Regions from separate parts of the Acinetobacter sp. ANC_7588 genome, predicted to be linked through region 2. Evidence: predicted binding sites of a transcription regulator. Region 2 holds the regulator's gene; the other holds the start of a gene.
What was found. Region 2 encodes PhoB, which activates phosphate uptake and scavenging genes when phosphate is short. Its sites were predicted from a motif close to TGTCATNAANCTGTCATAA; they were not measured.
Positions count from the first base shown of each region.

Region 1: AC1M9J_RS04015 (inorganic phosphate transporter) is a predicted target of PhoB. The motif match lies at 6,499-6,517, and genes of this name have one in related genera.

Region 1 is NZ_JBWYIU010000003.1:32,166-49,181, forward strand. It holds gene AC1M9J_RS04005 (DEAD/DEAH box helicase) at 1-2,572, shown strand, start outside; gene metH (methionine synthase) at 2,646-6,332, opposite strand; gene AC1M9J_RS04015 (inorganic phosphate transporter) at 6,791-8,413, shown strand; gene AC1M9J_RS04020 (hypothetical protein) at 8,488-10,029, opposite strand; gene AC1M9J_RS04025 (ABC transporter substrate-binding protein) at 10,189-11,142, opposite strand; gene AC1M9J_RS04030 (rhomboid family intramembrane serine protease) at 11,299-11,916, opposite strand; gene nfuA (Fe-S biogenesis protein NfuA) at 12,076-12,714, shown strand; gene AC1M9J_RS04040 (TonB-dependent receptor domain-containing protein) at 12,938-15,196, shown strand; gene AC1M9J_RS04045 (class I SAM-dependent methyltransferase) at 15,267-16,538, shown strand; gene AC1M9J_RS04050 (hypothetical protein) at 16,567-17,016, opposite strand, start outside.
Region 2 is NZ_JBWYIU010000004.1:162,588-179,603, forward strand. It holds gene AC1M9J_RS05810 (CC0125/CC1285 family lipoprotein) at 1-207, shown strand, start outside; gene AC1M9J_RS05815 (DUF445 domain-containing protein) at 245-1,552, shown strand; gene thrH (bifunctional phosphoserine phosphatase/homoserine phosphotransferase ThrH) at 1,740-2,372, opposite strand; gene AC1M9J_RS05825 (LysE family translocator) at 2,385-2,993, opposite strand; partial or broken gene AC1M9J_RS05830 (2OG-Fe dioxygenase family protein) at 2,997-3,767, opposite strand; gene AC1M9J_RS05835 (LysR family transcriptional regulator) at 3,865-4,737, shown strand; gene AC1M9J_RS05840 (methionine aminotransferase) at 4,893-6,056, shown strand; gene AC1M9J_RS05845 (MATE family efflux transporter) at 6,161-7,528, shown strand; gene AC1M9J_RS05850 (SDR family NAD(P)-dependent oxidoreductase) at 7,580-8,425, opposite strand; gene AC1M9J_RS05855 (TetR/AcrR family transcriptional regulator) at 8,624-9,310, shown strand; gene phoB (phosphate regulon transcriptional regulator PhoB) at 9,539-10,249, shown strand; gene phoR (phosphate regulon sensor histidine kinase PhoR) at 10,260-11,621, shown strand; gene asd (archaetidylserine decarboxylase) at 11,664-12,512, opposite strand; gene AC1M9J_RS05875 (sulfurtransferase) at 12,509-13,357, opposite strand; gene pncB (nicotinate phosphoribosyltransferase) at 13,469-14,671, opposite strand; gene AC1M9J_RS05885 (ankyrin repeat domain-containing protein) at 14,785-15,288, opposite strand; gene AC1M9J_RS05890 (catalase) at 15,428-16,942, opposite strand.

The DNA of each region.
Region 1 (17,016 bases), on a different contig from region 2:
GGATGACTTTTTTGTGGTTGTCGCAACACCACAGATTTTAGAATCATTAGGCATAGACAAATTTGAATTGTTTTTAAATAAATTTGATAGATTGATTTTTGATGAAGCACATCACAGTGAAGCACCAACATGGCGGAAAATAAGAAAGATTTTTCAGAACTCGCAAAAGAAAGTTTTTCAATTTACAGCAACCCCTTATAGGGGAGATGGTAAAAAGTTAGAGGGAGATCTAATTTTTCAATATCCTGTTTCTAAAGCTTTTGAAGAGAAAATTTTTGAAAAAATTAATTTCGAAGCTGTTGAAGAGTTTTATGATGAAAAATCTGATGAGGTGTTAGCAAAGAAAGCCTTAAGTATATTGAAAAGAGACTTAGATAAAGGACTTGAACATGTATTAATGGTGAAAACAAGTACAATAAAACATGCTAAATCTTTAAAAAAACTTTATGAAAAAAATATTAGTTCCTTCTTTACTCAGAAGATGAATATTTTGTTAGCAACTAGTAAGGAGGGGATTTCAGATGAAGATAAAAAGGCTTTAAAAAGTGGAAAATCAAATATCGTAGTCTGCGTTGATATGTTTGGGGAAGGGTATGATTTACCAAATTTAAAAATATTAGCTTTACATAAAAAATGTAAGAGTTTACCGATATTTATGCAATTAATTGGAAGATTTACTAGAGTTAATAAAAGTAAAGTGCTTGGGGAGGCAACGATAGTTGCAAATACAGTAGCTGACGATATTTGTGAACAATTCGATGAGTTATACAAAATTGATTCTGATTGGAACTTACTAATAGGAAATTTAAGTAATGAAAAAATCAAGGCTGAATTTTTTACATCAACTCTAGAAAGTGATCATCCAAACCAAATACTGAGTAAATTATTTTCTGGAAATGCATTCTATATAAAAAATAGTGCCACTATCTATAAAGACGTAACTCTAGATATAGAACAAATATTCAATGAAGTAATTTTTGAAAAGCATTTTAATAAATATTACGAAAAGTATTTAATTTCTATATATAAAGATAGTAGTCTCGGTTTAGTCTTAACAAAAAATCGAGTAATGCCTAATTGGGTTGGAAGTGAAGAATTACAGTTTGATGCATTTGATATTTATATATTTTATAAGAAAGAAAATAATTTATTTGTACATGGAAGCGATAAGGATTTAGTTCATCTATTAGGAAAAGAGCTAGGTTTAATTAATTATACTTTTCCTGAAATATTAAAAATTTTTTATGATATGGAACGATCAGCATTTGCAAATTTAGGGATACTTTCGACATCTAGAAGTACTCGGTTTAGAATGTATACAGGTTCAGATGTTTTTAAAGAGCTTACTCAACAGGACTGTAACAATAATAGTTATTCTAATTTATTCGGTCACGGGTTCATAAAAGGAAAAAAATCTAGTTTAGGCTGTTCAGGTAAGGGTATTGTATGGTCAATGTCTAGTGCAGGCGTTTTTGAATGGATAAATTGGTGTAATGATATTGATCAAAAAATTAATGATTTAAATATCCCGAATGACTTCTTCCTTAATAATATGCTAGAACCTTTCAATATTGAAAAATTAAAGGATTACAATATTATCGTTGTTTCTCCTGTTGATTTACTTACAAAAACAGCAGGATTAGGAGGGGTGAGAGCTCAACTTGCTAATAAACTTTATAACTTCGATTTTTATGAGGTAAAACTTATTAATCAAGATTTAATTAAAGATGAGATTTATATATCAATAAAGTTATATTTTTCTGAAGAAAAAAATTGTGAATTTAATTATAAATATGATCTGAAAAACAAATTTTCTTTAATCTCTAAGACTCTAAATGGCTTAAATCTTATTGTGCGGAAGGTGGATGAGAATGATTTTATAGCTTCTTTACCTTCTAAACTTGAGTTGGTGGCATGGACAAGTAATTTTGAGGTTATTAGCCTAAATGCTAAAAATGGCTATAAAGCTAATTACTCTTACACATTAGATAAAGATAAAGTTAAACAATTGGATTGGAGTAATGTTGCAACGAATAAAGAAAGTTGGAAATATGGTTTAGTTAAAAATTCAGTGCAAGGTAAAATCATAGATACTCTTCAGAGTGAGAATAGTCCAAATATTCTTTTTTATGATGATGGTAGTAACGAATTAGCAGATTTAATAGCATTTTGGATTGATGAAAATGCAAAAAAATTAGTAATAAAACTTTATCATTGTAAATATGCTATTGGCGGTGGTTCTTCAATAGGTGCCATAAATGAATTAGTACAACAAACATTATCAACTTGTGATAAATTGGGTGATCCGATAAAAGCATTCAGACATTTAAAAACTAGAGAAAATAATACTTATAAAAAAACAGGAAACTCAAGGTTTATTTTAGGTGAAATGAAAGATCTAGATGCACTTATTAAAAAGTATAGATTTTATGACTCGACTATTGATATCGTTTTAGTACAACCTAGTTTAGATTACAACGAACTCAATTCAAGAGTAAATTCTGTTTTGGGGCAACTAGCTTGCATTATCAAACAAACTTTACATAGTGATTTATATTACATAATTAAATAAAAAATCCCCTCAAGTGAGGGGATTTTTTTTATTCCCCCCTTTAATAAAGGGGGCTAGGGGGCTAGGGGGATTCTTAAGAAATCGAATCATCCAAATTCGGTGCTAACCAACGTTTCGCCTCATCTAACGTCCAACCTTTACGCTTCGCATAATCTTCCAACTGATCGCCAGAGATTTTACCCACGTTAAAGTATTCAGTTTCAGGGTTTGCATAGTAGAAACCGCTCACAGATGAAGGTGGCCACATTGCAAAGCTACTTGTTAAGTAAGTTCCGATCTTATCAGTCGTACCTAACCAATCAAACAAAGGCGCTTTTTCAGAATGTTCAGGACAAGCAGGGTAGCCCGGTGCAGGACGAATACCCACATACTTCTCTTTAATCAATTCTTCATTAGAAAGCTGTTCATCAGCTTGGTAGCCCCAGAACTCTTTACGAATACGTTGGTGCAAGTGTTCAGCAAATGCTTCTGCAAAACGGTCACCCAAGGCTTGAACCATAATCGCGTTATAGTCATCACCTTTAGCTTTGTATTCTTGCGAAAGCTCTTCCGCACCAAAGATCGATACAGTGAAACCACCCAAATAATCTTGCGCCACGTCTTTCGGCGCAACAAAGTCAGCCAGTGAGAAATTCGCTTTACCTGTGACTTTGTCAGACTGCTGACGAATATGCTCAAAGGTATGCGTCACATTGCCATTTTCATCCGTTACCGCAACAGTATCCGCTGCAACACGGTTGGCAGGGTAAAGACTAAAAGTAGCGCGCGCATCGAAACGTTTATTTTCGATAATGTCTTTGAGCATTGCTTGTGCTTGTTCAAACAAATCACGTGCGGCTTCACCGACGACTTCATCTTCAAGGATTTTCGGGAATTTACCCGCCAAACTCCAAGAAATAAAGAATGGTGTCCAGTCAAAATACTCAACCAAAGTTTCTAATGGATAGTTGGTGAAAGTTTCAGAACCAATGAAGTTTGGTTTTACTGGCGCATGCTTTTCAAAGTCAATTTTGAAGCCATTTTCAACCGATTCAGCATAAGAAAGTTTTGCTGCTTTCGGTTGTTTGTTGGCAAGACGCGTACGGATTTTTTCATAATCCGCCGCATAATCCGCTGCCAATTGTGGCTTCATATCAGCAGATAAAAGTTGTGTTGCAACACCGACTGCACGAGAGGCATCAGCAGTGTAGTACACGCCATCATTGTGATATTGCGGCGCAATTTTCACGGCAGTATGCGCTTTCGATGTTGTTGCACCACCAATCATCAATGGAATGTTAAAACCTTTACGTTGCATTTCTTTCGCAACAAAGACCATTTCATCCAAAGATGGTGTGATCAAACCTGATAAACCGATGATATCAACTTTCTCATCAATCGCAGTTTGTAAGATTTTCTCACACGGTACCATCACGCCAAGGTCAACGATGTCATAACCGTTACAGCCAAGTACCACACCCACGATGTTTTTACCGATGTCGTGTACGTCGCCTTTAACAGTAGCAAGCAAGATTTTACCTTTGGCTTCGCCTTGGGTTTTTTCTGCTTCAATAAATGGGTTCAACCAAGCCACGGCTTGTTTCATCACACGTGCAGATTTCACCACCTGAGGTAGGAACATTTTGCCGGCACCGAACAAGTCGCCCACCACGTTCATCCCTGCCATGAGTGGACCTTCGATCACATCAAGTGGACGAGCTGATTTTAAACGTGCTTCTTCAGTATCTTCATCGATATAAGTCGTAATACCTTTAACTAACGCGTATTCAAGACGTTTTTCTACAGGTTCATTACGCCATTCAAGGTTTTCTTCAGCCTTTTGCGCACCCGCTTGACCACGATATTTTTCCGCAACAGCGAGTAATTTTTCAGTCGCTTCTTGACCGCTTGCGCCTTGGTTACGGTTCAGTACCACATCTTCAACAGCTTCTTTTAGCTCAGCATCGATATCATCATAAATCGCAAGCTGACCTGCGTTGACGATCCCCATGGTTAAACCTTGTTGAATGCCGTGATATAAGAACACCGCATGGATCGCTTCACGAACAGGTTCGTTACCACGGAATGAGAACGATACGTTTGAGATCCCGCCTGACACCATCGCGTTTGGAAGGTTTTGTTTAATCCAACCGGTTGCTTCAATGAAGTCCACACCGTAGTTGTTGTGTTCTTCAATACCTGTTGCGACCGCAAACACGTTCGGGTCAAAAATAATATCTTCAGATGGGAAACCCACTTCGTTGACTAAGACATCATAAGAACGCTTACAGATTTCTTTTTTACGTTCAGCAGTATCCGCCTGACCGTTTTCATCAAACGCCATGACAATCACTGCCGCACCGTATTGACGGCATAGACGAGCACGTTCTACAAACTCGTCATAACCTTCTTTTAAGGAAATTGAGTTAACAACCGCTTTACCTTGTACGCATTTTAAACCTGCTTCGATGATTTCCCATTTCGAAGAATCGAGCATGATTGGCACGCGAGAGATATCAGGTTCAGATGCGATCAGATTCAGGAAATGCACCATCGCTTCTTGCGAATCGAGCATACCTTCATCCATGTTGATGTCGATGATCTGTGCACCGGCTTCAACTTGTTGACGAGCAACATCTAAAGCTTCGGTGAAGTTACCTTCTTTAATTAAACGAAGGAATTTTTTAGAACCTGTGACGTTGGTACGTTCGCCGACGTTGACGAATAATGAATCTTTGGTGATGTTGAATGGCTCTAAACCACTTAAACGACATGCAGGTTCAATTTCAGGAATTTGACGCGGCGCAATACCTTCAACTGCTTGCGCAATCGCACGAATATGATCCGGCGTCGTACCACAACAACCACCCGTAATGTTAATTAAGCCACTTTCAGCAAATTCTTTAATAAATGCTGCAGTTTCTTCAGGAGTTTCATCATAACCACCGAAGGCATTTGGTAAGCCAGCGTTTGGATGCGCTGAAACAAAAGTATCCGCAACGTCAGACACGGTTTTGACGTGTGGACGCATCGCATCTGCACCCAGTGCACAGTTAAAGCCAATCGATAAAGGCTCTGCATGGCGCATTGAGTTCCAGAATGCTTCTGCGGTTTGACCTGTGAGTGTACGGCCAGATGCATCGGTAATGGTGCCCGAAATCATAATTGGCAGTTCGTAACCAATTTCTTTAAACACTTCTTTCACTGCAAAGATGGCAGCTTTGGCATTTAGGGTATCGAAGACCGTTTCAATCAAGATGATATCTGCACCACCTTCAATCAATGCCTGAGTCGCTTCTATATAGTTAACTTTTAACTCATCAAAGGTGATGTTACGGAATGCCGGATCATTTACATTTGGTGAAATTGAAGTGGTACGTGACGTTGGTCCTAATACGCCCGCGACAAAACGTGGCTTTTCAGGTGTTGAGTATTTTTTACATGCTTCTTTGGCAATTCGAGCTGCTTCACGGTTAATCTCAGGAACTAAATCTTCCATATGGTAGTCAGACATTGAAACACGCGTTCCATTGAACGAGTTGGTTTCAATAATATCTGCACCAGCTTCAAGATAAGCTTCATGAATGCCTTGAATAATCTGTGGCTGAGTTAGAACCAATAAGTCGTTATTACCCTTAAGGTCGTAGGCCCAATCCTCAAAACGTTCACCACGGTAATCAGCTTCTTCCAATTTGTGGCGTTGGATCATGGTACCCATTGCACCATCAATAATCAGGATACGTTTGGCAAGAAGCGCTTTTAAGGTGGCGAGGGTAGACATCAAATGACTCTCACAAAAATCTGCACAAATAATGGTGCAATATTTTAGCAGAGTTACGTCCACTTTTCTGATAAATAAAAATTTATGAACCTATTCCCAAAAAATTAAGGATGAATTTCATCCATCGACTACGATGATCAACCTATCAAAACTGAAACTGTCTATATTTCATCATGTTGTCATAATCTAATGTAATAATAACTGCCGTTGTAACAAATGTGACAGTGATGTCATCTTTATTTCATCTATTTAATTACCGATTGAAATAAAGATTAAAGACGAGGCTTTTGTATTAACTATCTGATTATTATTGATAAATTTTGAATATTGGTTGTTTTTAAAGTTTAATTTTCTTAAATAAGTGTCGTTTGGATGACTTATATGACAGCTCTTTGTCATATAATTGTAATAATTAAATTGAACAATAGAGGGGATATTTATCCTCTTTCTCTGCTTGCATGAATTCTAATCAAACTCCAGTTTCAGATTCAGCACAATCGTCAACGCCTATGCAGTCGACGAATGTTCACGTGCCAACGCCGAAATTCTTTATGCCAGTGTTCCTTACACTGATTGTTTCAACCTTGATTTACATTGGTTTTCAGTTGGCTGCTGATTTATCTCATGTGCCTGCTTTAAATCTTTATGCTGTGATCATGTTGGCCACGGCATTGTTTATCGCATTGGGTTTCGAGTTCGTTAACGGTTTCCATGACACGGCCAATGCTGTGGCAACAGTTATTTATACCAACGCTTTATCTGCACCTGTCGCTGTAATGTGGGCAGGCTTCTGTAACTTCCTTGGCGTAATGGTCGCAAGTGGTGCAGTTGCCTACGGTATTATCGCGCTATTGCCTGTTGAATTGATTATGAACGTCGGTTCAGGTGCTGGTTTTGCCATGGTCTTTGCCATGTTGATTGCCGCAATCGTATGGAACTTAGGAACTTGGTTCCTCGGTATCCCTGCTTCTAGCTCTCATACACTGATCGGTTCGATTTTAGGTGTGGGCATCATGAACTACATCTTAAACGCAGGTAATGGTGCGTCAGGTGTAGACATGGAACAGGTGATGAAAGTGGGTAAAGCACTTTTATTCTCACCATTAATCGGTTTTGCATTTGCGGCTGTATTGTTCTTATTGGTTAAAAAAATCTTTAAGAAACAAGTGGAATTATTCCAACCACCAGAAGGGAATAAACCGCCGCCGCCACTTATTCGTGCCATTTTGATTTTCACGTGTACCGGTGTAAGTTTTGCACACGGCTCAAATGATGGTCAAAAAGGTATGGGTCTGATTATGTTGATTCTGATCGGGATCGTGCCATTGGCTTACTCTTTAAACAAGAGTCTAGATCAACAACATATCCAAACATTTGGTCAGTTATCTGCTCAAACTGCTGATTTGATTTATCCAAATCACCAAGATATTCCAGATGAAAAAGCACGTCAAATTATCACGTCATATATCCAAACCAAAGAAATCACACCTGAAGTTGTGCCAGCTTTGGCAAGCTTGACGGATCATTTAGGTGAAAAAGTAGGAAGCTACACATCCATTAAAGATGTTCCTGAAGATCAAGTGGCTGAATTCCGTAATGATATGTACCTCAGCACGACTGCATTCAAGCGTTTAGATAAAGCAGAAGCTTTACCTGCCATGACTGAAGAGCAAGAAAAAACAGTGGACAACTACCGTGATAACTTAGATTCATTCCTTCAATACATTCCAACATGGGTGAAAGTTGCGACTGCATTGGCATTAGGTCTAGGGACGATGGTAGGCTGGAAACGTATTGTTGTTACCGTTGGTGAGCGTATTGGTAAACAACACATGACTTATGGTCAGGGGATGTCTGCAGAGTTAGTTGCAATGTCAACGATTGCTGCTGCTGATGGCTTTGGTATGCCAGTGTCAACAACACATGTTTTAAACTCTGCTGTAGCAGGTACGATGGTTGCGAATAAGTCGGGCTTAAACTTCCAAATGGTTCGCACAATCTTATCAGCGTGGATTTTCACACTGCCAGCAACAATCTGTTTGTCAGGTGGTTTATTCTGGTTGTTCCTCCAGTTCACCTGATTGAATTCAATACTTAAAGACTAAAAAAGCGCTGAACAATCAGCGCTTTTTTTATGATCAATTGTTTATGACACTTATTTTTGGAATTTAGACCAAAGTTTTTTCAAGGGGAGTTTTTCCTCAGCAAAACCATATAATGCGGCAAATGGTAGGGCGGTGCGTGCGAGATATGCTACACGCCATAATCCACCATGATTAGCACCATGCATGATTAAGTCTAATGGATGATTGAGGGCGATGTCAGGATTGGCAACCGACTGTGGGTTTCTCAAATCATGAATCCACAACGCAGCCATAATCGCATTGGTCGTCGCGGGTTCAAATGCTTCAACATCAAACAAATTGGCACCATTGAAAGCAGCTTTTAATAATGGGTTTTTGGTTACCGAATGTGTAGTGGTCGATGGAGCAATATTAATGCTGACACGTTGACCTTGTGACCGTGCTAACGTAGCGCGCCATTGTTGAATCCTTTTCGCCAACGCATAATTTGGACCTTGTTCTACCACAAGACAGTCGCAGATCCCATACTGTTTATCATGACATTGGAATAAGCGTTCTTCGTTTTGTTTGAAAAAATAATCACGAGAGACAGTCGAAATACTCTTGGACAGAATATTTTCAAGTTTAGAGCGTGATTTAAACTTATCTAATCCACCTTGAATCACTTCCTGTGGTACAGCGTAGACGTCAGTGGGCGTACACATATACATTAAACTGGTATTGGATTTTTGTTGGCTGACATGTTGCATAATGGTGTCCATCGCCATAGAAACACGAACGTGCTTTTCGCCATCTAAATAGGCAATCGCGGCAAGATCTAAGTCTTGATCAAACTGGGTGAGCCAATGTGCAATCTCAGGGGTATCTGTTAATAAGTTAACGCCTAAACGCTCTGCAGCTGCACGTATTGATGAAGATGAATCTATTGATTCGACACTTGGAGCGTATAAGGTCGCATTGCCTTGCAGAACAGTATTCAAAATCTTTGTCCATACTCGCTCATGATTTAAATCAAGCGCCACGATATTGGCTTTCCATTTCGCCAGCCAAGGTAAAGGCCCTGCTTCAGAAGCTGCACCAAACAGCACCATTGTTCGATCCGAAAGGTCAAACCACTCTGGATGCTGCACACACGCTTGTAGTGCCTGAGCATGTGATGCTTCTATAATACCTCGGTCTAACCAAAGTTGAATTTGCTCGAGTAGGGCTTGACCTTCTAAATTTTTACCCTGATAAGGTACAAACCATTGCGGCTCAGCAGTAGAGTTTCCTTGAAGTGTGTAGGTATTTAAATCTTTTGATTTAAGATTCATCACTTCATTCAATGCGTGTGTATGTTGATCACGTTGAAAACTAAACTCTTCATAAGCTTGTTGAAGTCCATCTTGAGCGATGCGCAGCGCAGCTTCAGGTGATGAGAGCCCACATTCTACCAACCGTTTAAAATGAATCGGATAGGATTTTCGCCAATTCTTTTCATTGATAACTGCATCAGCGTATTCTGGCTGAATCTGTTGTAATGCCGCACTGACGATGCGTTGGCCTGATTTTGAACTGCTGGGTTTAGAGGACGTGTTAGAGGAAAATTGTAAACCATCAGGTTGATTAGACATGCAAAAAATCTCAAAAAAAAATGAATAAATTCGCGGATGCCTACATTATCCTGACAAAATTAATGATCTAGGTGGCATTAATTACCAGATATTGATTGAATTATTACGAGATATTTCTAAAAAAAAGAAGCCGAAGACTTCCTTTATAAACAAAATCAATTATTTAGTATTTTTTATACCATTGATCAATTCTTCTAACATAAATGCAGTGTTATCTAAGCCAGCGCCCGTTAAATACCAGGCATCGGCATCAACAAAGATGACACGATTCTCTTTGACTGCTTGACTATTCTTGAGTAATGGATGTGATTGAATATGTTGTTTCGCAGCATAGTTTTGCGTGTTTACAGCACCACGGTCTAACACAATGATGAAATCAGGATTTTGTTTTATTGCTTGTACTAGACGCTCTAAATTGCGTTGCGCGGCAGCAAGAGCTTCTGGTGAGTTTGGAGCAGGTCGAGCACTTGAGGCTTGAGGTGCTGCAGTCGGCACCACTGACTTTAAGCCAGAAATATCATAGGTAAATCCAAATCTTTCATTCTTTGCATGCGGTATAAAATTATCACCCATGGCAAAAAGCATCAGGCCGGATTTGCCTTTAGTGAGTTGTTTAAGTTGTGCTTGAAGGGCATAGACATGATCTAATTTAGATTGTGCGAGTTGTTCCTTATTAAACATTTTTGCTAAAAAAAGTGTGCGATTTTTCAGGTCTTGATTGAAGTTTTGAGTATCAGGCCAGAGGTTGATTGCAGGTGCAATTTTTTTGACCTCATTTAATTTTGCAGCAGAACGCCCGCCGACAATGATGAGATCTGGCTTTTGTTCTTTTAATAAGGTTTGGTTGGGTTCAAATAAAGATCCAGCTTTTACATATTGTTTGTCATTAAATTTTTTCAAAGCACCAACAAAAGTAGTTTCGGGTACGATTGATGCTTGAATACCTAAAGCATTCAGTGTATCCAACGCGGATAGTTCGTAAACAGCCAGCTTCTGTGGCGTATTTTGAAGTTGAATAGTTTGATCTTGATAAGTGAATTGAACAGGTTGAGCATATGAAACAAAGGCGCTGAATGAAAGAATGAGTGCCAATGGAAGTTTAATGTAAGTCATATCAATACCTCGTGGTTTGATAAAAGCTTAACATGAATATATAAATGATAATCATTATCATTGTTGAGTTTGTGTTTTTGATTTATTTAACAGCATCAATTTTGAATTTAAGGGTATTTGTGCGGAGTGTTTTAACCCTCCGCAATGATCAAAGGATTAGAAAGGTAGTTGAAGCAACTTGCTGAAGAAATGTGGAATAATTTGAGGTTCAATCAATATCGTAACTACGACACCGTAGGCTGCACCCCATAAATGTGCGCTATGGTTGATGTTACTGTTTCCACGTTTACCTGACCAAATACTATAAGCAACATAAAGCACGGCAAAAATAATGGCTGGAACAGGAATAAAAAAGACAAATATCAGTTTCCAGGGCTGAAATAAAATATAAGCAAACAAGACTGCTGACACTGCTCCAGAAGCCCCTAGACTTGCCCAGCGGTGATCATTTTTATGTTTTAAATAGCTTGGAATAATTGTCGCGATTAAACCGCCTAAATAGAACAGAACAAATCCGAGTTCATATAAGTATTGTCGATAAAAACTCTCAATTACACTTCCAAAGAAAAAGAGTGTGATCATATTGAACAGTAGATGTGTTCCATCTGCATGTATAAAACCATGCGTGATAAATCGATCGTATTGACGTTTCTGCATGGCTGGAGGCCAAAAAATCAAACGATTCATAATATTTTGATTGGAAAATGCAACCAGTGAAATGGCAACCGTAATTAAAACGATGGTGACAGTATGATTAAAAGGTAAATCAAGCATATGGATAAGATTGAATAAATTGCTTTAATTCTGTTCATCATGCCATTTTTTTAAATTTAATTGTTATTAATATAATAATTCTGACAAATTTAGTTGAATTTTAAATATTACCCCCGATCTTCAGTTAAAATAGAGTCTTCAGCTTGAGGAAAAATTGTTATGTCGACTGAGAACACCAGCACTGCAGTTGCTGAAGAAATTCCAAATTTATTAATTACACCAACTGCGCAAGAGTATTTGTTTGAACTGTTAGAGAAGCAAAATACTCCTGGTATCGCGGTACGTGTTTTCGTAGAACATCCGGGTACACCACGTGCTGAATGCTGCATGGCGTATAGTGCACCAGATGAAGTCGTTCCAACCGACTATAAACAAGAATATCCAAAATTTGCTGCATATATTGATACACCATCAATCCCATACTTATTGGATGCAGTGATTGATTACAACAAAGATCGCTTTGGTGGTCAGTTAACTTTCCGTGCACCTAACTCGAAAGTGCCACGTGTAGGTCCAGATGCATCGATTGAAGAACGTATAACCTATGTATTACAGTCAGAAATTAACCCTGGTTTAGCAGGGCATGGTGGAAACTGTGCATTGGTTGAAGTGGTTGAAGATGCTGAGCATGGTTTAACAGCGGTCTTGAAATTTGGTGGTGGCTGTCAAGGGTGTTCAGCAATTGATGTGACACTTAAACAAGGTGTTGAAGTTACGCTAAAACAGCATATCCCAGAGTTACAACGTGTTGTGGACCAGACAGACCACAGCCAATCAGAAGGCGCTTATATGAAATAAGTTGCCTTTAAATTTACAAAAGTTGATTTGAAAAGCTCCCATTAAAAGGGGGCTTTTTTTTTATGAAAACTGAACAAAATGAGTAATATCAATAAAATTGAAATGTAAAAACAAAACTATAAATGAGAATAGTTATCATAATCTATTGCAAAGTGATTATCATTTGTTACAATGCGACACAATTCGAACAAGATCTCTCCACACATTCTTTGGTAATTACACAATGCAAAAGACATTTTTAAAATCTAAGTTAGCGTTTGCTGTCTTAACCACCATGTCGGTTTCAAGTTTTGCACAAGAGCAAATTGGTCAAGATACTAATGCAAAACAAGATACAACTAAGTTAAAAACAATTGTCGTAACTTCAGCGAGTGGTTATGAGCAAAATATAGCGGATGCTGCTGCTACGATTTCAGTGATTACTGCCGAAGAATTAGAAAAGAAATCTTATAGTGATGTAACTGATGCATTGAAAAATGTTCCAGGTGTATTTGTACAAGGCGGTGGAACGAACCAGACGATCTCCATTCGGGGTATGGGATCAGCTTATACCCTATTTTTAGTAGATGGACGTCCAATGAATGATGGTAGTCTTTTAACAACAAATGGGGGGGTTCAAGGAGCATCAGTAAACTTCTTACCGCCAATAGAATCGATTGAACGTATTGAAGTGATTCGAGGCCCGTCATCCTCTCTATATGGTTCTGATGCAATGGGTGGTGTAATTAACATCATTACTAAAAAGCATCAAGATCGTTTGACTGCAAGTATTCGAACAGAATATATCAAAGCTGGTAAATCGAATGACGTTAACAACGACGCAACCAATACCAGCTTGTATGTAAATGCACCATTAATTGATAAGCTTCTTTCGGTTCAAGTTACAGCTGGTCTTCAAACGATTGAAGAAAGTTCATTACAAAAAAATACAGCCGAAACAGGTGAGAGTGAACCAGATTTTCAAAAAACAAATCTAGGTACAAAGTTTGTTTTTACACCAGATGAAAAAAACACACTCACTGCTGAATATGTAAGAACTCAACAAGAGCGTACACACAACCCAGGTAAAAGTTATACCCAGTATGTTTCAGTAACGGGTCCTAAAGTTGATATTGATGGTAAAGATTTCGTTCTATCTAATGGAAATTATTATCCAGCATATAATACGAATAATCGTAATGATGATGGTGAGCTAATCTATCGTTCAGATGTCGTACCGAATACAGGGACTTACTCAGAATTAGAAAAAAATAATTTTAGCCTTACTCATGATGGTGAGTACGGCAATCTAAAACTCACTTCTTACTTGCAATATGATAAAGATAAAAATAATGCAATTACAGGGCGTACTGTGGGTAAAGTTCAAAATCCAGGGGGGATTTTATTTGAGACTATCACAGCCAATACACAAGGAACGTACTTTTTCGAAGATCATAGTCTGACCATTGGCGGGCGATATTTAAAAGAAAATCTTGAGGATGGTACAAGTAACCAAAATGCAGCGATGGCTGGTAAAGTCACTAAAATGGATCGATATCAATGGTCAATTTTTGCAGAAGATACTTGGAATGTCAGTGATAAGTTAGCACTAACCTTAAGTGGTCGTTTCGATGAAAATGAGTTTTTTGGTGATAATTTCAGTCCAAAGGCATATGCAGTTTATAAAGCTACAGACAACGTGACTTTAAAAGGAGGTGTAATTTCAGGCTATAAAGCGCCGAGCTTACGTAATTCTTCTCCAGATTACATGCTGAACTCAATGGGCGGGGCAATTATGCCAAACCCAAATTTAAAGCCAGAAACCAGTTTAACGTATGAAACAGGTTTTGCATTCACTCATCCTGAATTGGGTTTATCTGCAAGTCTTATGGTCTATCAAACTGACTTTAACGATAAAATTACTCGATCTGGTCGTTTAGATGGTAGTCGACTTCCCCCAAAAAATGACGGTGAGCCGCCTTACACTCAATCTGAAATTAATGATTTCGTTGATAGCAGTGCTTTCTATCAGTCCAACCCTAATCTGCCATATAACGCAAATGGTTATACACTCAACTATAACATTGATAAAGCCGAAATTAGAGGGCTTGAACTGACCACAGATTACAACATTACAGATTACTTAAAATATAGACACTCTTATACATTCACAGATAGTGAGCAAAAATCTGGACAGTATGAAGGTAAACCATTGAATAATTTGCCTAAACATATGTTTAATGCAGGCTTAGATTGGGACTTTAATGATCAATTGTATTTATGGACTCAATTGAATTATCGTGGCAAAACAGTGGGTGATACCGATGGAGATAAAACACCAGCTTATACATTTGTAGATGTTGGAGCTGTGTATAAGTATAGTGACCAATTCCAGCTATCTACTGGTGTATATAATGTTGCAAACAAAAATGTACTGAAAGATGGAAATGATTGGGTGCTTGATGGTCGACGTTACAGCTTTGCCTTGAATTATAAGTTTTAATGTCTTGTGCTTGGAGTGAGAGCGAGAATCTCACTCCAAGCTTTGAATAGTCGAGTTTAGAAGGAAAATAATGAAGCGCGTCGATGGCTATGTGGTTGACACTATCTATCCTATGTTTTTTTATCCAGAGATGCAGCCAATTTGGCTGAGTACAATCAGCCAATTTCAAGGTTATATAGCGCCAGATATATCTCAAAATTTTCGATATTTAGAGTTAGGTTGTGGTTGTGGTCTTAACTTGATTGTGGCAGCAATTGCAAATCCGCACGCTGAGTTTGTCGGAGTGGATTTTAATGACAAACACATACAACGAGCTACAGAGCTTGCTCAATCCTTACAGTTAAGCAATATAAGATTCTTAAATATAGACTTTGAAAAATTTAACAAAAATAATAATGAAGTGTTTGATTTCATTGTCTGTCATGGAGTGTATTCTTGGGTTTCTGAACACAATCAATATTTTATTAGGCAGATTCTAGATAAATCTTTAAAGGACCAAGGGCTATTCTATTTACACTATATGTGCTTTCCTGGATCCGCTACTTTACAGCCTATTCAAAAAATCTTTAACTTGGTTGATAATAATACTTCTCAGCAATCTGCTCAAAGTATTGAATTGTCTACAGCACTAGTGAGTGAATTAAATCGGAGAGGCGCTTTTATTGGATATGACAAAATACAAGGAATTGTGAATACATTAAAAAATGATACCAATTATCTCGCTCACGATCTTTTAACTGATTATTGGCAACCCCTTTATAGTGTAGATGTACATGAGATTTTAAAGATCGAAGCTGATCTATCATATATTGGGAGTGCAGTTCCAACTGAAAACTTAGATTCGCTTAGCATTCCAATCGACTTGCAACAGTTGATATCAGATGTGAATATTTCGAATACAAAAGAGTATCTAAAAGATATTGCTCGGGATTCAAAGCAGCGTATGGATTTGTTTCAAAAAAAATCAGTGAATTACCGTTTTGAAGACCATTTAGGAATTTTACATAAGATTAGATTAGATCTTATTCTTAACAATGAGCGATTGGATAATATTAATTTAAAAACATCAATTGGCCCAATTCAAGCTCCGAAGGAGGTGATCAGTGCCATTATTGAAAGTTTAAGAACAGGTTCTAAAACTTTTCAACAGTTACATCACCTTCCTTGTTTTCAGCAAAATTTAAAACTACTTGTTGAGAGTATTTTTTTATTGATGAATTGCCATTATATCTACCCTATAAGCGAGCATAGAAAATCAAAGGACCTACGTAAAATAGAACGTCTCAATTCATGGCTGAGTGAGCATCAAATTGAGATTCAAATACCGACGACATATTTCTGATAAACCGCTCTAAGGAGCGGTTTTCTAATTAAGATGTGAGAATACTTAGTGCTGGTTCAGAATAGTAGAATTTTTCAAGATATACACGTGCACGTTGTTTAAGGTGTTCACTAGAAATCATATGCTTAATTACGGGGCAGAGTAGAGCACTTAATTCATTTTGAACAAGGCTTTCGTTGATATTGATATCTTGCATGATCAGATCAAAAGAGCGGTCTTGATTATGGCAATACCACGTGTAAATACCATCGTGTACTTGTTGCTTTAGATATTCAGTTTGACGGAGGTTGTCCCAAATATCATGTCCCATTGCCACAGTATTTGGTAGATCATTGATCTCAACATAGTTTTTAACAGCAGAGAGTGGGACTTGCTTTATTTTGTGCCAAAGATTGGCTTGAAAGTGGTATAGCTTATTATCATCAAAGTGTTGGTTAATCACTTGTTCGCTAATTTGACTGATCTTGATAATATTTTT
Region 2 (17,016 bases):
TTTGATCCTTTTTATGATCTGCCACAGGTGGTCAGTTTAGAACCAGTTCAAGTAGCCTATACCATCACCTGTTTTAAAGATCAAAAAACAGCACCTCAAGATGCTTTTGATGCACGTTTAATTTTACAGGCCTTAGGGTCTAAATATGGTTTAAGTGCTACAGGCGACGTACTGCCTGTACAAACACAGCCTTCTCAATCACAATAAAATAATATTAATACAACAGCTTACATAGGAATTATGCATGAGTGCATCACCAACAATGACTACCCCTAGTCTGGATCGAAGCAAACGGTTTGCCATGATCGCACTGGTTGTCGCTGTATTGGCTTGGATATCGCTCATGGTGGCTGCCAAAATTTTTCCAGAATATGTTTGGCTTATTCATATTTTAATGTTGTCTGCTGAAGCAGGTGTGGTTGGTGGTTTAGCAGATTGGTATGCCATTACGGTTTTGTTTCGGAACCCATTCGGCCGTATCCCTATTCCTAAGTTTTTAAAAGATCACACCGAAATTATTCCACGTAACAAAGCGCGTATTGCAGAATCCATGGGACGTTTTGTTCAAGAAAACTTCCTATCGCCACAGATTGTGGCAAAAAGCTTGAGTCAAACAGATGTGAGTTTGGCAGTAGGACAATGGCTAGCCAATCCAGATAACAATCGTCAAGTGACTCAAGTGATTCAACAGACAGTGCCTAAAGTTTTTGAGTTTGTTGGACAAGAACAAGTCGGTAGGTTTATTCAAACTAACAGTGTGCAATGGGTAAAGAACACTCAAATCAATACCCTGGCCAGTGAAATGATTCGTGCCGTATTAGAAAATGACTTCCACCAAGATGTTTTACAACGTGGTCTCGATGTTGCGCACGGTTGGGTGACTTCACATCCTGAACAAACTCGGGAGCTAACCCGCACCCTATTTAAAGAACTCGGAGTGTGGCGTTTAGCCAAAGGCGCAAGTTGGATCGGTATCGATGTTCAACAAAGAACGATTGACTCTTTAATAGAGCGTGTCGAGTCAATGTTGGCAGATCCAGAGCATCCATGGCGTCAAAAAATTGAGAGTATTGCACAGCATTTAATGACTGAACTGGCAAATCCTGAAAGTCAGGCGAGTCTTAAATTAAATGAAACTAAAAATGCATTGTTAGATAGTCCTCAAGTTTTAAATTTTATTACTGGTGCCGTCGTCATTCTGTGCAATGCCATTCGTGAAGATTTGGAGAAAGCAGATTCAGGTATAGCTGAAAATTTACGTGTTGCGATTCAACAAGTCGGTCAAAACATCATTTCCAATCCTGCATTACGCCAATTATTAAATGACAAAATGAGTTCAATGGCAGTCAATCTCAGTGATCAATACAGCGAAAAAGTCATTTTATTTATCAGTGAACGCATTCACGAATGGGACTCACGAGAAATGATCGATAAAATTGAAAATGAAGTCGGTGGTGACTTACATATGATTCGCGTCAACGGTGTTGTCGTTGGTGCATTTATCGGTTTAGTGTTAGGGATCATCCGAGCAGCAGTTGAATTTTTGATTTAACTTAGAAATGAAATTTAAATTTGGTCGCTGACTAAAATTGAATTCATTGTGAATTGACGTCATCAAAAAGCCCATTTCTGCATGAATGGGCTGTATTTATTATTCTTAATCCATTTAAAGAACTAAGCTATCACTAGAGTCATTCCTATCTGCTTCATCTTATATAAACCATAATAATATTATAAGGTTACATAATTTTTTTACGATTTAAATGTGAAATAATATCTTGATAAGAGTCTACTTTACAAAAATAAGCTGGGGAGTTCTTTCTCACGTCTTCTGAGGGTTGAAATAAAAAACCATAATCAACTAAATGTAACATCGAAAAATCATTAAATGCATCACCGATCGCAATACTATTGGTCATTGAAACGTTTTCTTTTTGGAACTTTACAATAATTTCATGTTTCCCTTTATCTCGAGTATATAGAACATTTTCTATAAATCCATCTGGTCCAATTTCTAAGTGATGACAATATGTATTTTTAACAGGAAGATTTAATTTTTCAAAAAAGGGAAATAAAAACTCATAAAAGCAATCTGAAATAATGTTAACTTCAAAATTTTCAGCCTTTTGCAAATATTCTAAAAACTCCTTAGCATCTGGAATAACATCCAGTTCTTTAATGTCATCGATTAATTGTTTTAAAGGAATTTTATTTTCTTTCAGTAAATTAATTCTAAATTCCATCAGAGACTTATAGTCTGCGACTTCTCGAGTTGTAATCGCCAACTCTGGGATATTGTATACATTTGAAAAGTGTTTCCATATTTCAGGGACAAGAACACCTTCCATATCGATAAAAGCCATCTTTTTCATATTGCTACCCTATTATTGAAATTTAGCAAACAGAAGTGCTATCCCTAGCAGACATAATACAGTTCCAATCACTCTGTTAATCTGTACTTGCTTAGCTAACATTTTCTGTCTTAAAACAATCGATGAAAAAAGCAAAGCCACCAATCCAAACCATAAAAAATGAGCAAAAGACATAAATAGCCCATAACCGACCAGAATCGCTTTCGGCGTACTCACACTGATGATCTGAGTGTATGTACTAATCACAAATAAAGTCGTTTTAGGATTAAGTGCATTGGTGAAAAAGCCATATTTCACTGCTTGAAAAGGATTAATTGCAGCAGTTGATGACGTCTCGACAACCGGACTTTGTACAAAAGTTTTATAACCGATATAGATGAGATAGATGGCTCCAATATACTTCACAATATTTAGAATTTGAGGTGTATACGCCATGACAAATGCGACAGCAATGAGCGTATAAGTCACATGAATCAACACACCTAAAGAAATTCCCAGTGAAGTGAGAACACCTATCCTTCTACCATATAAGTAACTGTTTTTTGTCACGATAGCGAAATCAGCACCAGGACTCACAACAGCGAGTATGGTGATGAGAATAACTGCTATAAACTCACCCATTCATTATGCCTTTTTAAACGTGATCACTAATACATCTCTTAATCCAATATCACCCAACGTAAAATCATTGACTTTGATTTCCGTTACGCTGTGATAGACCTGATGATCATCCACAAGTGCGATATCTAAAAAATTTTCAAGCATAAATTCTGCTTTCTAATTCTTATTCAAGTCATAAATTCGGGTCATTCCACCTTGAACATTTTGACGGTTGATCATGGCCATTAAAACGAAATCCACACCATCGCGATGTATCCCTTCAGGGGTTGGCTTACCACTATCGTCAAATTTTGCTTCAATGCGAAATTGATGCGCTTCGATAAACCAATTTTCAGTTTCAATTTCTGAAAAGGTGAGATATGCGAATTGTAGTAAATTTCTAAAAATTGGATTTTCAATTGTATTTTTATCAATCTCTGAAAAATATCTCGCAATTCCACCATTCAAAGTGTTGTATTCAATCGTCTGAAAATGAGGAATATAAGAATTCTTCAGTAAAATTTTATGCTTATCATTAATAGTAAAAGTTGCATGTTTTCTTGTTCGATATTTACCTTTATCTGACATAAATTGATCTAAATCTAGAGCGTTCCAACTGTCTATAAAATCACTGACATCTTGCTCATTAACATCGTGAAAATTATTATTTTTCTGTATTTCTTGGAATGTATTTAAATCAATAAACGCATAACCCTTTTTGATTATCTCTTTTGAATATGTGTATTCATCGAGATGCTGCTTGTTAAATGGAATGAATTTTAATATATTTTCCATTGTATTAGCTTTATATTGCTTTTGGTAATCTTCATTTTGAACAAAAGTTAAAAAAATAAAATCAATAAAATCGACAAAAAATATATGAGTTTTTGGAATGATAGAAAAAATATCTTTGAATTCACTGAAGTTTTTTTATTTTGTCGCTAAATACAGCAGTGTCACGATTGCAGCAAAGAAATTATTTGTTACGCAAAGTGCCGTCAGTAAGCAAATTTACAATCTCGAAGAAATATTAAATATCACATTATTTGAACGACGAAATAAAACCTTGATACTCACCAAAGAAGGAGAAACTCTTTTTCATTGCGCTCAGAATATTTTCAATCAATTGGATGATTGTTTAATTGGACTAACTCAAAATAAAACTGAAAACAAACAATTGGTACTGTCCTGTGAACCAACCATTTCGATGAAGTGGTTAATTCCACGACTTGTTGAATTTAAAAAACTCGGACATGATTTTGAAGTGGTTTTGCTCACAGGTGGTGGTGTAGTCGACTTTGAAAAAGATAATATCGATATCGCAATACGAAGAAATGATTTTGAATGGGGATCGCATCTGTTTAGTGAGAAAATTGGCGATGAATATATTGTGGCAGTCCAAGCATCTCACCACCCTAAATCCAAAGAATTGTTAATTTCTAAATCACGCCCTTATTTTTCAAAAAAATTACACCAATTGGATGAACTCAAAGATATTTTGAAGAAACATTCCAAAATAGAATTAGAGCATTTTTACTTATGTTTAGAAGGCTGCTTGGCTGGCCTAGGAAAGACGATCATTTCTATCTACATGATTGAAAAAGAATTAGAGCTCAAGTCTGTAAAAAAAATAACACCAATTCTTCAGGATGGTTCTGCCTATTATCTACTGTCCCATACTAGATTTATTGAAGATCCTCGGAAGATTATTTTTTTAAATTGGTTAAAAAATGAAATGAAGCAAAGTCAGATCAATCATTTTTAACATGAGATCACATAGATCATCTAAGGTTTTAAACTTAATTGAAGATCATTAGAATCTTATGTAAATTAAAACGAATATGTCGCAGATATTTGTATTTAGTGCAGGCATTTCAACTGCTAAACTACGAAGAAACGGGCTAAATATTACTATCCAGCATGATTAAAATTGAATCTAAATTACCAGACTTAGGTGTCACTATTTTTAGCGTGATGTCAGCACTCGCCCAAAAGTTGAACGCATTAAATCTTTCTCAAGGTTTTCCTGATTTTCCACCTCCTCCTGAATTAATTGCAGCTTTAGCTCAAGCCACACAACAAGGCTATAACCAATATCCACCTGGTGACGGTCTGCTGAGTTTAAGACAAAAAATTGCAGCCCAATTCTGCCAACGAGACCAAGTCGATTTAGACCCGATCAGCGAAATCACCATTACACCTGGTGCAACGACTGCAATTTTGTGTGCGATTCAAGCTGTTGTAAATGCTGGAGATGAAGTAATTATTTTCGATCCTGCTTATGATAGTTATGCACCTGCAGTGAAACTCGCTGGGGCGCAAGCGATCCATATCAACTTGGTACATCCAGACTTCCATGTTGACTGGAATGTGGTGAAAGATCGAATAAATGAACGAACGCGATTAATCATTGTAAATACACCACATAATCCCTCAGGTGCAATTTGGTCCAAGCAAGATTGGCAACAACTGATCGAGTTGATTCAGGATAAAAACATTTGTGTACTTTCTGACGAGGTCTATGAACATTTAGTGTTTGATGGTCAACAACATTATTCTGCGCTTAGTTTTCCTGAACTTCGAGATCGTAGTTTTGTGATTGGTTCATTCGGAAAAACGTTTCATGTTACTGGTTGGAAAACTGGATATTGCGTTGCACCTCAGGCACTGATGAAAGTATTTCGTCAAATTTATCAATTTGCCAATTTCTGTGGTGTCCATCCGATTCAAGTCGCGCTTAATCAATTCATCGAACAACATCCTGAACATATTTTAGATCTCCCCAATTTTTATCAAGCTAAACGTGACTTATTCATCCATGGAATTCAGCATTCAAAATTTCAATATCTGCCGTCACCAGGAACTTATTTTCAAAACTTAGATTTCAGTACACTAAGACCTGAGCTCACAGATATAGAAATGTGCCAATATCTTGCAGAACAACACAAACTGGTAGCGATTCCTATATCAGTGTTTTATCAACAGCCACCTCAAGATCTGAAGCTCATTCGGGTCTGTTTTGCAAAACGAGAGGAAACCTTGCATCTTGCAGGAGAAATTTTAACGAAGGTTCAATCACAATAACGAAAAGAGACGAGACGGATTACTTTATTACTAAAGCAATTTGAATGATAAGGTGTTAAGGTCAATCCGTTGATATAGAAAACAATAATGGATAAGACTTATATATGGCGAGAACCTTACGGCCGATTGATGAACCTGGTTTCTGGAAAGTTTTTTTAGTTTTTTTAGTTCCGCTGATTGCAACCAATATCCTGCAAAATTTATCAGGCACAATTAATACGATCTTCGTCGGGCAAATGATGGGCGTCCAAGCAATTGCTGCTGTTTCAGTCTTCTTCCCTATTTTGTTCTGTCTCTTAGCTTTTGTAATTGGGCTTTCGGCTGGCTCGACGGTATTGGTTGGTCAAGCGTGGGGAGCACAAAATTTAGAAAAAGTAAGAGCGGTTGTCGGCTCTACTATTTTTATGACATTGATCGGCGGGACGATTATTGCCATTTTAGGTGTTCTATCTGCACGCCACATTCTTGAGGCCTTGGGCACAGACCCAAGTGTCATGCATTTATCTTTGCCTTATGTTCAATGGATGTTAGCAGGTAGCCCACTCCTTTTTATTTATATTATTTATACCTCTATCTTACGTGGTGTCGGTGATAGCATTACACCTCTCATCGCTTTGGGAATGACCAGTTTAATTGGGCTCTTTATTACCCCTGTTCTCATCGCTGGATATTTTGGATTTCCTCAATTGGGTATCATTGCACCTGCCATCGCCACGATTGTGGGTTATCTGGCCGTGCTTATTTTTCTGTACGTTTATTTAAATAAAAAAAATCATCCATTACGTCCAGATTTAGCAATGTGTAAACATGTACGCCACAATCCTGAACTGAGCAAAATTATTCTCAGACTTGGCGTTCCTACAGGCATTCAAATGGTCACGACCTCTGTGGCAGGATTAGTCATTGTCGGCTTGGTCAATCGCTATGGTTCAGAAGCAACAGCTGCTTATGGCGCAGTTAATCAGGTTTTGAACTACATCCAATTCCCTGCTCTGTCTATCGCAATTGCTGCCTCTATTTTTGGGGCTCAAGCGATCGGTGCAGGTAAAGCGGATTCTTTATCACGTGTAACTAAAACAGCACTGGGGATGAATTTTGTCTTTACAGGCGGGCTCGTAATCTTGGCTTATTTGTTCTCAAAATATCTCATGGCATTATTTATTACAGATGAAAAAGTCGTGATACTCGGGCAACAATTATTGTTTATTGTGCTGTGGTCAATTTTATTTTTTGGCGCGAGTGCTATTTTCGCCTCAATTATGCGTGCAAGTGGCACTGTGACTATGCCAATGATCATCAATATTGTAGCCATACTCTGTATAGAACTCCCAGCAGCTTATCTATTTAGCGCATGGTGGGGGCTGGCGGGAATCTGGTACGCTTATGCTTTGGCTTTCGTTTGCTTATGTGTGATGCAAGGTTTGTATTATCAATTTGTTTGGAAAAAGAAAACTGTTCAAGTACTGATTTAAATTAGAAATCAAGAAAATAAAAAACCCGCATGACACGGGTTTTTTTAACGATTATTTAGAATCGAAACGTTTACTCATTTTAGTCGCAAATGCAGTCACTTTTTGATAGCCCGTTGGCATCACACGTTGCATTAAATCAATCACTTTCGCATCGTTACCAATCAGTAAACGACGGCGATCTTTTTGCACTGCTTCTAGAATTTGACGCGCTGCTTCTTCAGGTGGACAACGTAATAATTTATCAAATGTCTGTGCAGATTTCTGTGGATTCATGCCTAAAGATTTTAAACTGTCATTCATTTTTGCAGCTTTCGCAATATTGGTACGAATGCCACCTGGATGTACGCAAAGCGCGCTCACACCCACATTTTCAATATCTAGCTCTTGACGAAGAGATTCAGTGAAACCACGTACAGCAAATTTAGTTGCATTATACGCAGACTGAGTTGGTTGCGCAGTTAAACCGAATAAACTTGAAATGTTGATAATGTGTCCATCACCTGTTTTCTTAATATATGGTAAGAATTCTTTGGTGCCGTACACGACACCCCAGAAGTTAATGTTAACAATCCATTCCAACTCTTCGTATGTTGCGCCTTCAACGGTCGAACCCAATGCCACCCCAGCATTGTTGAAAATCATGTTCACTGAACCATGATTCTGTACAGTTTCAGCCGCCCATGCTTTAACTTCGTCACGATTCGCAACATCTACTTTCTTGGTTGTGACTCGTACATTTGCATTCTTCGTCAGTTCAACTGTTTCTGCTAAGCCCTTTTCATTTACGTCACTTAAAGACAAATGACAACCTTGCTTGGCCAGTAACACCGCAAGTTGTTGACCAATACCAGAACCTGCACCTGTGATTGCAGCCACTTTGTTTTTAAAATTTTTCATTGTGAATCCTTTTTTTGATTTTTATGCACCACAGCGTTGATCTGGGTCATTCATGTTCACTATAATTTTGACAATTATTATTGTCAATGTAACTATCGACCATTTTTATTGTTACTATAGGCCAATTTAGTATCTTTAGCTGATCAGTACTCTATACTGACCGCAGCATAACACTTTTATAAAAAGACTCGAATTGCTATGAACCCAGAGAACCTCACTCCATCAGAACACGAGCAAGCGATTGAAAAGCCTCCCGCAAAAGAGCGTCAATTTAAAGGGATGTCCTTAACTGAACGCAAACAAGCACGCCGTGAGAAACTTATTGAAGCGGGTATTGAAGCATATGGAACTCATGGTTTTTTCTCAGTAACCGTTAAAGATATTTGCACACAAGCGAAATTAACTGAACGTTACTTTTATGAATCTTTTAAGAAAAGTGAAAACTTATTCCAAACGATCTTTTTAGAACTGATTGAGAAGCTTCAACAAACATTAATGCAAGCTATTATGAAAGCCTCTCCTGAGCCTCTCAACATGATTGATGCAGGTCTAAATGCGTTCTTTAGTTTTTTAGAAGATGATCCGCGTACCGCTCGGATTATTTATATTGATGCAATGCTCGTCCAAGAACTTCATAATCATGCAACCATTCAAGAAACAATGGGCCGTTTCGACCGAATGATTCATGCCTTTGTCACATTAATGATGCCACATACCCATCTCACTGAAAAAGAGATCTCCTTGATTGCAACTGGTCTAAATGGCTATGTCACTCAAGTTGCTGTTCGCTGGGTAGTAGGTGGTTTTAAACTTCCACGTGCTGAGGTCGTTCAGGCATGTAAAACCGTTTTTCTCGCCCTATTGAATGATCTAATGAAAAAGTAGCATCAAATTAAGATGAAGAAATTGTGACAAATCGTAAGTAAATTTAAGATATTGATTTAATTTCAGATTAACAAATATCAATGAGACAAAATATCAGCCTAATTGTCACAAAACATTGCTATATTTAACTTCGATTTCCATCTTGCAATGATACTGTCATAATTAATCTTTGTAATAAGCCTGTCATAAATATAAAACGGTTCACCGTTCATCATAGGATATTGCGTTGTGAAAGATGACTACATTTTAATTGTCGACGACGAGCTCCCAATTCGGGAAATGATCCATACTTCTTTAGATATGGCAGGCTTTCAATGCTTGGAAGCAGAAGATGCGAAACAAGCACATCAAATGATTGTTGATCAACGTCCAGCGCTTATCCTACTCGACTGGATGTTACCGGGTGGCGTGAGTGGCGTAGATTTGTGTCGTCGCCTTAAGCGTGATGAAACACTTTCAGAAATTCCAGTCATTATGTTGACTGCGCGTGGCGAAGAAGACCATAAAGTTCAAGGTCTTGATGCTGGTGCAGATGACTATATGACGAAACCATTTTCAACACGTGAGTTGGTATCCCGTATTAAAGCAGTGTTAAGACGTGCAAATGCGTTAAATGGTGAAAAAACCATTGATGCAAATGGCTTAATTCTTGACCCAGTAAGCCAACGTGTCAGCTATAATCAAAATATTCTTGATATGGGGCCAACAGAATATCGTCTATTGGCATTCTTTATGACTCATCCAGAACGTGCCTATACCCGTGCTCAATTACTTGATCAGGTATGGGGTGGAAATGTGTATATTGAAGACAGAACCATCGACGTCCATATCCGTCGCTTACGTAAGGTGCTCGAACCTTATGGTGCAGACCGTTATGTTCAAACTGTGCGTGGTACTGGCTATCGTTTTTCAACACGAGCTGATGTTGCTTTAGGTTAATTTAGATTTTATGTACGAACCCTACCCCGTCCCAGAATTGGCACGTGAACATCAAAAGTTTCTATATAGCAGTTTATGGACTTTTGCCAAGCAAGACTTACGTTTACTGGTATTTCTACTGATTATTGCGGGCTGTATCGGGTTAGGGATTGGCTATCTTTGGATATGCTTAGGCATTGCCTGTCTCATATTTTTTGGTATCCAATTACGCTCATTATATTTAGTCAATGATTGGATTTCGAATCGTCCTTACGATGTACCACCAAATTTAAATGGAATCTGGGGGGCATTACTGTTCAATGTATATCGGGCTCAACGCCAAGAACGTATTGTTCAGTCTGAAATGGTTGGACTGATCGATCGAACTCAATCTTCTCTCGTGGCTTTATCAGAAGCGATTATTCTTACGGATGATTCCCATCAAATCGAATGGTGGAATCCTGCTGCGGAAAAGCTATTTGGGATTCAAGCTGTTGATCGTGGCCGCAACCTGCTCACGATTATTCGCCAGCCTGATTTTATTGAATATTTTCATAATACCCATCAAGCACCAGATGGTGTAAAAATAAAATTGGTGAACCATGATAATAAGTATGCGCAAATTAAACTGACTCGCTTTGGCAATGAAAGTCGCCTCTTAGTTGCGCACGACATTACCCGTATGAAAAATCTCGAGCAAATGCGTTCAGATTTTGTTGACAATATTTCACATGAATTAAGAACACCACTCACAGTGTTAAGTGGGTATATAGAAACATTCACAGATCAAGAAGATATCAATCCGCGCTGGAAACGTGCCTTTGAACAAATGCAATCGCAAACTAAACGCATGAATGCATTGGTCAATGATCTTTTGCTTTTGTCTCGTTTAGAAAATGAAAAACAAATTGCGAAAAATCAAATTATCGAAATGCCAAGTTTAATGAACCATCTGTTCGATGATGCGCAAGCTTACAATATTGATTATGGTCATACACTTAACCTTGATATAGACAGCCACTGTGACTTAATTGGTTCAGATATGGAATTGGCGAGTGCGTTTAGTAACTTAATTACCAATGCCATAAAGTACACCCCGAAAGGTGGCACCATCACCATCGGCTGGCATGATGATGGAGAACGTGGCTATTTTTCTGTTCAGGATACTGGTATTGGAATTGATCCAAAACACTTACCGCGTTTAACTGAACGTTTTTATCGTGTGGATAGTGCACGCAGTCGTCAAACAGGTGGTACTGGTTTAGGCCTTGCCATCGTTAAGCACGTACTTATGCAACATGGCGCACATATTGAAATCGAGTCGAAAGAAAACGAAGGCTCTACATTTATTGCCGTGTTTCCCAAAGAACGCTTGTATAAAATGCACGAATAAAAAAAAGCGCCTAAGGCGCTTTTTTTTATTCAGAAGATATACTCAAATAAGATGACCTAACGCTTCACCCATTACTACAGTTGAGTTCGCCTTAAATGCTTGGTCCCATTGCATTTTATCTTTCTCAAACAAAACTACAGCCGTTGAACCCAAATAAAAACGTCCGAGCTCATCACCTTTTTCAAGTTTCATCGCATGATGGTTCAGCTCTAAGCGACCTGTTGGTTTTACTTTACCTGTCGCAACAGTTTCAATTCCAGCAACAATCATTGCGCCAACTAAAACAACAGCCATACGACCAATATCAGTATCGAATAAACATACCATTCGTTCATTACGTGCAAACAAACCCGGAATATTTTCAGCTGTAGTTTGGTTGACTGAAAATAATTCACCTGGAATATATAAAGTTTCAGTCAATGTACCAGAATAAGGCATATGCACACGATGATAATCACGCGGTGATAAGTACACTGTTGCAAATTCACCATTTTTGAATGGTGCTGCCAATTGAGGATCACCAATTAACTTTTCAACTGAAAAGCTTTGACCTTTTGCCTGAAAAATATCGCCCTCATTGATTTTACCTAATTGTGAAATTGCACCGTCTGCAGGTGACACGACACTTTTAGGATTAGGATCAATTGAACGAACGCCTGTTTTCAAAGAGCGAGTGAAAAACTCATTAAAGGATTTAAATTTCAAGGCATTTTGTTGCTCAGCAATTGACATATCAATGCCATATTTTGCTTTAAATGCTTGAATGACAACATTCTTTAATACTGGGTTTTCACTGGCTGCGACTTTACCCACCAAACGGCTGAGTTTTTGTTGCGGGACGATTTGCTGCGCTTGAATAAATAGTTTCTTTTTTAAATTTGTCAGACTCACTCAGGTGACTCTCCAGTAATGATTGGACTGTCGAGGCGGTTGCCCCACTCGCTCCACGCACCATCATAAGCTTGGATATCCCAACCCAGTAATCGACCAATAATGTAAGCTAAACCTGAACGGTGATGAGACTGACAATATACGACGACTGGCTGATCAAATTGAAAGCCCAATTGTTCTAAACGTTGTTGCGTGCGTTCTAAGGGGTGCAATTTTAAATGATTTTGACGATTAAGTGCAGTACTCCACTCAAAATGTCTAGCCGTTGGAATATGTCCCCCACGACGTGCCGCGAGACGTTGCCCGGTATACTCCTCAGCCGTTCGGCAGTCCCATACTTGGCAAGTTTTATTTTCAATTTTTTTTATTAAAGTTGAATAATCAATACGGTGTTGATCAACATTGGATGTCTTAACTTGAAAAAGACATGTGACTGGCTGAACCTCTTCAACTTCTGAAGAAGTAGGATAGTTGGCGCCTAACCATGCATGAATACCACCATTTAATAAACTGGTGTTATAAAAACCCATACAGTGTAGATTCCAGATCAGTCGACCAGCCCATGCCCCACCTTCATCATCATAGACCACGACATGATGCTCAGGTGATATGTTTAATATCTGGACTAGCTGCTGAAGCCCTTCATCATCAGGCAATAAACCCGTAGCTTGTTCCTCTTGGCGCACTAAAAATTTTGGCTTCAGATGTATAGCATGCGGAATATGTAATTGCTCATAGACCGAACTTCGGGTCAAATCAACAATACGTAACTTTTCACTTCCTAAATGAGGAACAAGTTGTTCTGCTTCAATGAGCAGACCGAAATCAAAAGCGTTAGTGGTCATATTTATTGAATAGTTCTATTGGCCTTGTTCAAATCTTAGCACAAGACTTTTTCAAAATTATTCTGATTTTTTGCATAGTATTAGCAAAAAATCAGAAAAGGGAAATTATGATTAAGGAGACTCAACATCAAATACCTGACGCAAATATGCGAGGAAGGTATCATTATCAGTCATCGTTTTTCCTGGACTATCAGAGAGTTTAGCTACCGATTGACCATTGCATTCGACTAACTTTAAAACAATATTCAAAGCAGTTTGTCCCATATCATTGGTGAGGTTAGTACCAATCCCGAAACTCACTTGGAAACGATCTTTAAAATATTGATGCAAATCCCATGCCTTCTCTAAGTTTAGACCATCACTGAAAGTGAGCATTTTAGTTTTGCTGTCAATTTTTAATTTTTTATAATGTGCGTAGGCTTTATCGCCCCACTCATATGGATCACCACTGTCATGTCGTAGACCATCAAACAATTTGGCAAAATACAAATCAAAGTCTCTTAGAAATGCATCCATACCAACAACATCTGTCAGTGCAATACCTAAATCTCCGCGATATTCCTGCACCCAAGTTTCAAGTGCAGCTTTTTGGAAATCACGTAAGCGAACATCCAGTGCTTGGAAAGCTTGTAAAAATTCATGTGCCATCGTACCAATGGGTGTAATACCCAACTGCTTTGCCAATAAAACATTACTTGTGCCACGAAAAATATGTGGTGCAGCCTTATTAAACTCTTCCACCACATGTTTCTGCCAGTCAAAACTATAGCGACGGCGTGTTCCAAAATCGGAAACAAGAAATGGTGGATCATTCGGTTGTTGACTACTTTCATAGTGTTTCAACAATTCAATTTTAGCTTTAAGACGGCGCTCTCCTTCTGCCAATACCTGCTTATCGCGAATACGACGAAAATAGAGTTCATTGACGATTGCAAGCACGAAAATTTCAAACATCATTGCTTGAACCATAGGTCCTTCGATACGAATATCTAAACGGCCTTGATCATCGATACTGGCTTTAATAAAGCGGCGCTTAAGTTGGAATAATTCTAAATAGTCTACAAAATCACTTTTAATAAAGCGTAAACTTCTTAAATATTGTAATTCATCTTCTTTAAATTTGAGCTGACACAGTAAATCTAACTGTTCGTTCAGTTCCTCTAATATATCCACGAGTGGATAGGCTGTATCTTCAAGGTTACGACAACGAAATTGATAGACACTATCCGTTTGAGGAAATTGATGTAATACCACTTGTAACATCGTGAATTTATACAAGTCAGTATCAAGTAAGGATTGAATAATGGCAGACATATTATTTTTCAGTTTTTAGCAACTTATTGCATTAAAGCACATTTTGTTGCGATTCATAGCTCGTTTTAGTAATTGTCGAAGATTATTCGACTAATTACTAAAACTTAAACTGATTATTTTTTTGCATTGTCTTGACTATATGACTCAGTCAAAGCTTTCAATGCTTTATCTTGCCCAATAACTTTTGCGAATTCTTCTGTGGTCTTGTGTCCTGTCTGTTTCGCTTGAGCATCACAATCGACCTGGCGTAATTGTTTGGCAATCGACCATTCAAGCTTAAAGATAGCACCCATCAAAGCTGTATTACCCTTATTATCACGAGCACAGCGGTCTGCGCCGTTTTCCAATAGAGTCGTTACAATATCTTGATGACCATAGTAGGTCGCCATCATTAATGGTGTAAAACCAGCATGGTTTTTAATATTGACTGGAAAACCATGTTTCAAAAATTCATGAATAACTTCTTTGTTTCCTGTTTTCGCTGCTGCGAAAAATAAGTCAATCACTTCTTTCTGATCTGATTGTTGTGAGCTACTGACAGACGTCGTTTGAGCGTGAAGCATTACTGAACTTAAACTCAGTAAAGCGATTAATAAACTATATACAATATTTTTCATTCTTCCCTCACCTGAGTTTAAATTCGATAACGAATGCCTGTAAAACTCCCCTAGGGTTGCAGGAAAGGAATTGAGTTTTACAGGGCTTTTTTGAGGTGACACCTTAGACCCTAATCACCAATTCAAAGACTAATCTTGATTAGTCTTTTAAAGCTGCCGCTTTCGCTTTAACAGTCGCTAAGTTACCGTTTACAGCTTTAGTCATACGTGTGCCGTAATCCGCATCTGCTTTATAGAAATAAGACAACATGATGTGTTTAGTTTCTGAATCTTTTACGTTACCAAGATCAGCTGCTAAGTTCATAATGAGGTCAGATTTCTCTTTAGCAGTGTATGAACGGTATAAATCACCCGCTTGCTTAAAGTTTTGCTCTTTCACACCACGTTGCTGAACTGTGCCAGAAAGTGGAGTTTCAACAGCACGTGCTTTAGGAGTCGATGGTTTTGGCTCCATACGGCTTGGTTCATAGTTCACGTTAGATGAAGTTGCACCAACATTCATATAACCATCTTGGTTATTGTTGTTCACATTTACCAATGGACGGTTTACTGGAATTTGCTGGTGATTTGCACCCAAACGGTACATTTGTGTATCAGAGTAAGAGAAGATACGACCTTGTAACAGACGGTCTTCTGATGGCTCGATACCTGGTACTAAGTTACCCGGAGCCATTGCCACTTGTTCCGTTTCTTGGAAGAAGTTTTTAGGCATACGGTTAAGCGTTAACGTACCTACTTTTGTTTCTGGTACTAAATCAGTAGGCCAGATTTTAGTTGGATCAAGTGGATCGAAATCGAAGCTATTCAAATCTTTAGGATCCAATACTTGGATATAAAGATCCCATTTCGGGAAATTGCCCGCATTGATGTTCTTATAAAGATCATTCGTTAAGTGGTTGAAGTCTTTACCTTGTAATTCAGCAGCTTCTTTAACGTTTAGACCTTTAACACCTTGCTTAGAACGGAAGTTAAATTTAACGTATTTATATTCGCCTTTGTCGTTGTACAATTTAAATGCATGTACACCGAAACCGTCTTGTTCACGGTAGCTCGTAGGAACACCTTGGTTACCATATACATAAGTCAACATATTTGTTGCCCATGGCTGGCTAGACAAGAAGTCAAATACGCGATTAGCGTCTTGAACGTTGTCAATTGGGCTTGGTTTCATTGCGTGGATGAAGTCTGGGAACTTGATCGCATCACGAATGAAGAATACAGGCGTTTGGTTACCAACTAAATCCCAGTTACCTTCTTGAGTATAAAACTTAATTGCGAAGCCATGTGGGTCACGTAAAGTTTCTGGAGAATGCTTACCATGAATTACTGTAGAGAAGCGTAAGAATACTGGAGTTTTCGTACCTGCTTTGAAAAGTGAAGCAATAGTAAGATCTGATAAATCTTTAGTTGCAACGAATTCACCATAAGCTCCCGTACCACGTGCGTGTACAACACGCTCAGGGATACGCTCACGACCGAAACGTTGAAGTTTTTGAATCAACTGTACATCTTGTAATAATACAGAACCATTTGGACCTGCAGTGATTGAATTTTGGTTATCACCCACTGGTGCGCCGTTATCTTTTGTTAATGGTGCAGCTGATGCTGCTGTCGCAGTTGCAAGCATTGCAACCAACATTGAACGCTTAAACATCGTTTTCTCTCTCAAATTTACCTTTCCTGCACGCGTAAATTACCTTCTTTAACAAAATTGGTAAAAAGGTTAAT